Vulgatibacter sp.: one gene and its partner. The protein of the gene in region 1 binds, or shares a complex with, the protein of each later gene. Links are inferred from orthologs where the notes say so. Each region holds a gene or a part of one and is shown on either strand. Other genes may lie near its edges.

Region 1 (3,057 bases):
CGCTCCTCGCCCTTGCGACCCGCCTTGCGGAGGGTGGGGGCCTTGGCCTCCCGAGCGGCCTTCGCCTTTGCGGCGGAGCCTGCGCCAGCCTTGGCCTCCTTCGCCGCCACCTTCGCGGCCCGGGGCGCCACCTTGGCCTTCGGCTTCTCCCTCTCCGCAGCCGCAGCAGCCGCCGCAGCCTTCTTCGCAGCAGCAGCAGCAGGAGCCTTCTTCTCTTCCTTCGACTCCTTGCCCGCGGCGGCCTTGGCCTTGCGGACCTCGTTCTTGGCTGCCTCGGCCTTCGGGGCCTTCGCGCCGGCCTTCTTGGAATCCTTCTTTGCGGAAGGCCTCGTCGTCTGCGCCATGGACCTCTCCTCGTGGACCAACCTGCTTGCTGGCCCGCCCTGGGTTCGCCGCCCCCACCGGACGGCGGCTCGCTGGGCGAGCCCCTTGTTCTCTCGGGATGGGAACGGCTTTGCCTGCTCCGTCCCTTCCCGCCGATTTCACCGCAAGCCACGTTTTGTAGGCTTGCGTAGGCCCCCGTGGGCCTCTCTCCTACGCCGCGCCGCGCAGCTGCGCGCGCACGCGCTCCATCTCTTCGCGCAGGGACTCGGCCTGCGCGCGACACTCCTGTATGGCCGCACTCAACTCCCGGAACTGCTCGGAGCTTTCCGAGCTGCGGAGCAGCTGGAGCTCCAGGCGGTCGCGCTCCGCGATGACGGCGGTGCGCTCGCCCTGCAGCCTCTCGAGATCGACGTGGAGGAGGCCATCCTCGATCTCCCGCCGCAAATCCTTCTCCGCCGCGGTCCACGCCACCCGCACCCGGGAGGCGAGGGCCTGCGCCAGGTTGGGCTCGAGCCTGGGAAGGAGCTCTTCCTCGGGGAGGGCACCGTCGACCAGCAGTCCGGTGAGCTCACGCAGGTCCGGGTGGCCGATCCGCGCCGCCACCGCCGGCCCGAACTCCTGCCGCAGGGAAGGGTGGGCCAGAAGGCTCGCCACCAGCTCGAGCTCCCGCCGCCGCGCCGGAACGGGGGCGGAGCGGCCAGGCCCCCTGCGCTGCGGCCCCCCGGGCATCTGCCCGGGGCCCGGGGCCATCCTGCCCTGCTCGAAGGGCCTGCCGGGCCCAAAGCCAGGCCCAGGACCGTACCCCGCACCGGGCCCTGCACCCATCCCGGGCCGCTGCCCCTGCTGCTGCGGCTCCTCCCGCCGCAGATCGCCCCGGAAGAACGCCCCCACGTCGGCAGGCGCCACCCCGAGCTGCTTCGCCACCTCGGCGAGGAAGAGCGACCGCGCCGCCCCCTCGGGCAGCGCCGCCACCACCGGCCGGAGCTCGGAGAGCGCCCGCAGCTTCTCCTCGTACGCCTCGCCGGCAGGCCCCAGCGCCCGATCGATCACGAAGGTCGACAGGGGCAACGCCTCACGCAGCAGGGCGTCGTAGCCCGCCCTGCCGTGCGCGCGCAGAAACGTGTCCGGATCGTGCCCGTCGGGAAGCGCCACCACCCGGGTGGCGACCCCGCCGGCGAGGAGCGGTCCCGCGAGCTTCGCCGCCCCACGCCGTCCCGCCTCGTCGCCGTCGAGCACCACGTCGACCCGGCCCACCTCGAGCCGCTCGAGCAGCTTCATGTGCTCGGGCGTGAGCACGGTGGAGCACAAGGCGACCACGTTGCCGATCCCCACCTCGCGCAGCGCGATCGCGTCGAAATAGCCTTCGACCAGGGTCACGGCGGAGCTCTTGCGGATCGACTCCCGGGCGGTGTCCATCCCGTAGAGCACCCGGCTCTTCACGTAGAGGGGCGTCTCGCGGGAGTTGATGTACTTGCGCGGATCGTCGCCCTCGACCACCCGCCCGCCGAAGGCGATCACGCGCCCTTCCGGATCGCGGATCGGCACCATCAGGCGCCCGCGGAAATTGTCGTAGTAGCGATCGTCCTTCTTGCCGAGCAGCCCCGCCACGAGCCCCACCTCGAGGGAGACGCCTTCGCGGTGGAGCCTGTCGCGCAGCGCCTGCCAGGAGGCGGGTGCGTAGCCGAGCCGCGCTTCGCGGGCGGTCTCGTCGGAGACGCCGCGCTGCTGCAGGTGGCCGCGCCCGGGTCCGCCGGCCTCGGACCAGAGGACCTCTTCGAAGAAACGCGCCGCCACGTCGCAGGCCCAGAGCAGCTCGCGCCGCTCCTTGAGCCGCTTGTCCTCTTCCGGATCGAGGACGAGCTGCACCCCCGCCTGCTGCGCGAGGTCGCGCACGGCCGAGACGAAGTCCTTGCCCTCGAACTCCATGAGGAAGCGGATCGCGTCTCCTCCCTTGCCACAGCCGAAGCATTTGTAGCTGTGGCGCTCGGGGGTCACGTAGAAAGACGGCGAGCGCTCGCCGTGGAAAGGACAGAGCCCGACGAAGCTGCGTCCCGCCCTCTTCAGGTGGACGTTGCGCCCGATGAGCGCGACCAGGTCGGTGCGCTCTACGACTTCGCGGATTTTGTCCTTGCCGATGAGCAAATGCGTCGCTTCAGGTGGCGAGCTTCTGCTTGACCAGGTCGGCCGCCACCTTGCCGTCGGCGCGACCCTGGATCCGGGGGGTGAGCACCTTCATCACCTTCCCCATGTCCCTGGGGCCCTCTGCCCCTGCCTCCGCGATCGCGTCGGCGACGGCCTTCTCGAGCTCCGCCGCGGTGAGCTGCTCGGGGAGGTAGTGCTGGAGAACGGCGATCTCCGCCTTCTCCTTGTCGGCGAGGTCGGACCTGCCGGCCTTCTCGTACTCGGTGACGGAGTCGCGCCGCTTCTTGATCTCGGAGGTGATGACCTGGAGGATCCCGGCGTCGTCGAGGGGACCTGCAGCACCGGGCTCGGTCTCCTTGTACTTCATCGCCGACTTGATCATCCGGACCGTGGACAGCTTCAAGCTGTCCTTCTCCCGGAGCGCCGTCTTCATGTCCGCGTCGAGCTGCTCGCGAAGTGCCATGCGGTATCGCCCTCGTCTTCGGAAATTCGATCGCCTGAACGGCCACGCGCCCGAGGACCGTTCTACCGGTCACCGGGCGCGCAACGAGCACCCTCCGAGAGAGGGCGCGGAGCAACTGAAGCCTTAGA
Region 2 (3,041 bases), on another replicon or contig:
GACGCCGGCACGCTCAAGCTCTTCCTCACCGAGCGTGGCAAGATCATCCCCCGTCGCATCAGCGGCAACTGTGCGCCGCACCAGCGCCAGGTGGCCAGCGCCATCAAGCGTGGCCGCCAGCTCGCCCTGCTGCCCTACACCGTGGTCCAGGCCTGAGGTCATAGGAGAATCCCATGAAGGTCATTCTGCGTGAGGAGGTCTCCAACCTCGGCAGCGTCGGCGACGTTGTCGAGGTCCGGCCCGGCTACGGCCGCAACTTCCTGATCCCCAACGGCAAGGCCGTGCTCGCCACCTCGGGCAACGTCCGCCGGATCGAGCACGAGAAGCAGGTCGCTCTCGCTGCGCTGGCCAAGCGTAAGGCCGGCGCCACCGAGATGGCCAAGCGCCTCGGCCAGGTGGAGATCACGATCCGCCGCCGCGTCGGTGAGCAGGAGAAGCTCTTCGGTTCGGTCACCGCGATCGACATCGCCGAGCAGCTCGAGCCGATGAACCTCGGCGTCGAGCGCCGCCAGATCCAGCTCGAGGAGCCGATCCGCACGATCGGCACCTTCGAGGTGCCGGTCCGGCTGCACCCCGAGGTCACCCAGACCATCAAGGTGCACGTCGTCGCCGAGGAGTAGTCCTCCTCCGCATCGACGCATCGGCGCGAGCCGGCTCTCCGGGGCCGGCTCGCGTCGTTCCTGCCTCCATCGACGGGTGCCGCCCCGCAGCGATATCGGGTAGATTGCGCGCCTATGCAGAAGCGCGGCGAGAAGCGGTCGGGTGAGCCGAAGAAGACCACGAGCCTCCACGATCTGGAGGCGGAGCGGGCGCTGCTGGGCGCGCTGCTCATCGATCCGAGGAAGGTCTCGGACATCGAGGCGCGGCTCGAGCCCGAGAACTTCTACGACCCGCACAACCAGAAGATCTACCGGGCGATGTGCGGCATCGGCGACAAGACGTCGATCGATACCGTCACGCTGAAGGCGAAGCTCTCCGAGGCGGGGGATCTCGACGCCGCGATCCTCGAGCGGATCCGGGTGATCGAGGAGTCGTCGCTCTCCGCGGCGAACACCGCCTCCTACGTCGACATCGTCGCGGACAAGGCGCTGCGCCGGAAGCTGGCTGCTGCGGCGGAGGAGATCGCCGAGCTCTCCACCGAGGCGGGCTCCGACACCGCGCTGGTCTGCGACTCGGCGGAGAAGCTGATCTTCTCGGTGACCGACAAGGGCCGTAAGGGCGAGCCCCAGCGCCTCGACGTGGTGCTCAAGGGCGCGCTCGAGCTCGTCAACAAGATGCGCGAGAGCCAGGGCCAGGTGACCGGCATGCCCACCGGCATCTACCAGCTCGACAAGCGCACCACCGGCTTCCATCCGGGCGAGCTCTTCATCCTCGCCGCCCGCCCCGGCGTGGGAAAGACGTCGCTGGCGATGAACATCGCCATCCACGCTGCGTCGCGCGCAGAGCCGCGGCGCTCGGTGGCGGTCTTCAATCTCGAAATGCCCGCCAACCAGCTCGCCTTCCGTATGCTCTGCTCCGAGGCGCGGATCAGCCAGGGCAAGCTCAAGAGCGGCAAGCTCTCCCAATACGACATGGAGCTGATCGTCCAGCACGCGGCGTCGCTCTGGGAGGCGCCGATCTACGTCGACGACTCGAGCTCGCTCACCATCATGGAGCTGCGGTCGAAGGCGCGGCGGCTCAAGCAGATGGATCCGAACCTCGGCTTCATCGTCATCGACTACCTCCAGCTGATGAGCTCCCGCTCCGCCGAGAGCCGCCAGCTCGAGATCGCCGAGATCTCCCGTGGTCTGAAGAGCCTCTCCAAGGAGCTCAGCCTTCCGATCCTCGCGCTCTCCCAGCTCTCCCGCGACGTGGAGAAGAACAAGCGCAAGCCGCAGCTCTCGGACCTCCGCGAGTCCGGCTCGATCGAGCAGGACGCCGACTGCGTGATGTTCATCCACCGCGAGCCCGACGCGGTGCCCAACGGTCCGGGCGGGCCGATCCCGGTGGAGCTGGTGATCGCCAAGCAGCGAAACGGCGGCATCGGTTCCTTCGACATGATCTTCATGTCGGAGTTCACCCGCTTCGAGAACGCGGCGATGGAAGACGACGACGCCCCGGCGCCTGCGGCCTGACGTCGGGCGCTCCCGCTCCACACCCCGCGCGCGCGCCGGCCGAAAGCGATATGGCCGGCTGCTGCGAACGCGCTTTTTTGCCTGCCGACACACCAAACAGACAAGCAGGCCATCGTCCTACAACCCATCGGAATCCGGGCGTTTCTCCCGCCCCCCTCCCCCCGACCGGAAGCCGTGTTCAAGCTTTCTCCAGGTGGCGCTGGTCACCGAAGGAGGGAGCACGATGAAGTTCCGGATTCTTACTTCGATGGTTGTCGCTGTGGCCGGCCTCTCGCTGGCGGCCTGCCAGGAGAACGAGGCCGAGCGCGAAGAGCCGAGCATGGGCATGGAGCAGGAGGAGAACCTCGGCCTCGAGCCGGTGGAGCCCGGTAGCGAAGAGCGCACCGGCTTCGGCGAGGAGGAGGAGGACAGCACCCTCCGCGAAGAGGGCGACGAGACCCTCCAGCAGACCGAGGAGAGCTGGAACGAGAACATCGAGCAGCCCGTCGAGCGCGAGCTGAACGAATAACGGAGCCCCGCCTGGCGGCGGCAGCGTCGCCGCCGGCAGCTTCGTCCCGGGTGGCGCGGCGGCTCCGGGCCGTCGCGCCATCGTCTATGGACGCCCGCCGAACGAAAAGAGCCGCCCCTGGGGGCGGCTCTTCGTTCGGCGTGCGCTCCGGCCGGCGGCCTCAGTCGAGGGTGCGAAGATCGCAGGCGGGGCCGATCACCCTGCCGTCGTCTCCGTACTCGCAGCCGCTCTCGATCCCCTTGATCGAGATGTTGACCTGGTCGGCGCTGCCGAAGCGCTGGCAGAGATCCTGCGAGAAGGTGATCCGCTGGGGATCGAGGGAGCCGTTCTCGCGCTCCTTGAACTGCCAGGTGTTCTCGCCCTCGCCGCAGACGGCGGGGACCTGCTCGCCGTCGATCTCGAGGGTGATGTTGACGAGG

Evidence for each region. Proteins that work in one complex are often made in the same cells at the same time.
Region 2: the proteins of dnaG (region 1) and dnaB are in contact, whole or in part, in a crystal structure (PDB 2R6A), measured with the Geobacillus stearothermophilus proteins. The link is inferred for Vulgatibacter sp. from one-to-one orthologs. Residues at the interface, in WP_049624496.1 of Geobacillus stearothermophilus: Lys456, Leu457, Leu458, Pro459, Ala460, Asn463, Ala464, Leu467, Leu535, Leu536, Ile537, Ala538, Gln544, Glu545, Asp548, Tyr549, His552; in WP_033016901.1 of Geobacillus stearothermophilus: Ser13, Glu15, Ala16, Gln18, Glu91, Leu92, Asp94, Ala95, Val96, Pro97, Thr98, Ala99, Ala100, Asn101, Tyr104, Tyr105, Ile108.

Annotation. Positions count from the first base shown.
Region 1 is NZ_JAWLCN010000002.1:690,754-693,810, reverse strand. The notes cover bases 1-2,882. They hold dnaG (DNA primase), read right to left. Parts: upstream 2,467-2,882; coding sequence 535-2,466; downstream 1-534. Other genes in these bases: ACESMR_RS06835 (GatB/YqeY domain-containing protein), read right to left, coding at 2,477-2,882; rpoD (RNA polymerase sigma factor RpoD), read right to left, coding at 1-344. In the rest of the region: more of ACESMR_RS06835, read right to left, coding at 2,883-2,929; rpsU (30S ribosomal protein S21), read right to left, coding at 3,053-3,057. UniProt on the Escherichia coli protein: RNA polymerase that catalyzes the synthesis of short RNA molecules used as primers for DNA polymerase during DNA replication.
Region 2 is NZ_JAWLCN010000001.1:62,250-65,290, reverse strand. Bases 59-2,924 are described here. They hold dnaB (replicative DNA helicase), read left to right. Parts: upstream 59-734; coding sequence 735-2,114; downstream 2,115-2,924. Other genes in these bases: ACESMR_RS00300 (vWA domain-containing protein), read right to left, coding at 2,783-2,924; ACESMR_RS00305 (hypothetical protein), read left to right, coding at 2,338-2,622; rplI (50S ribosomal protein L9), read left to right, coding at 174-620; rpsR (30S ribosomal protein S18), read left to right, coding at 59-156. Outside these bases: more of rpsR, read left to right, coding at 1-58; more of ACESMR_RS00300, read right to left, coding at 2,925-3,041. UniProt on the Escherichia coli protein: The main replicative DNA helicase, it participates in initiation and elongation during chromosome replication. Travels ahead of the DNA replisome, separating dsDNA into templates for DNA synthesis.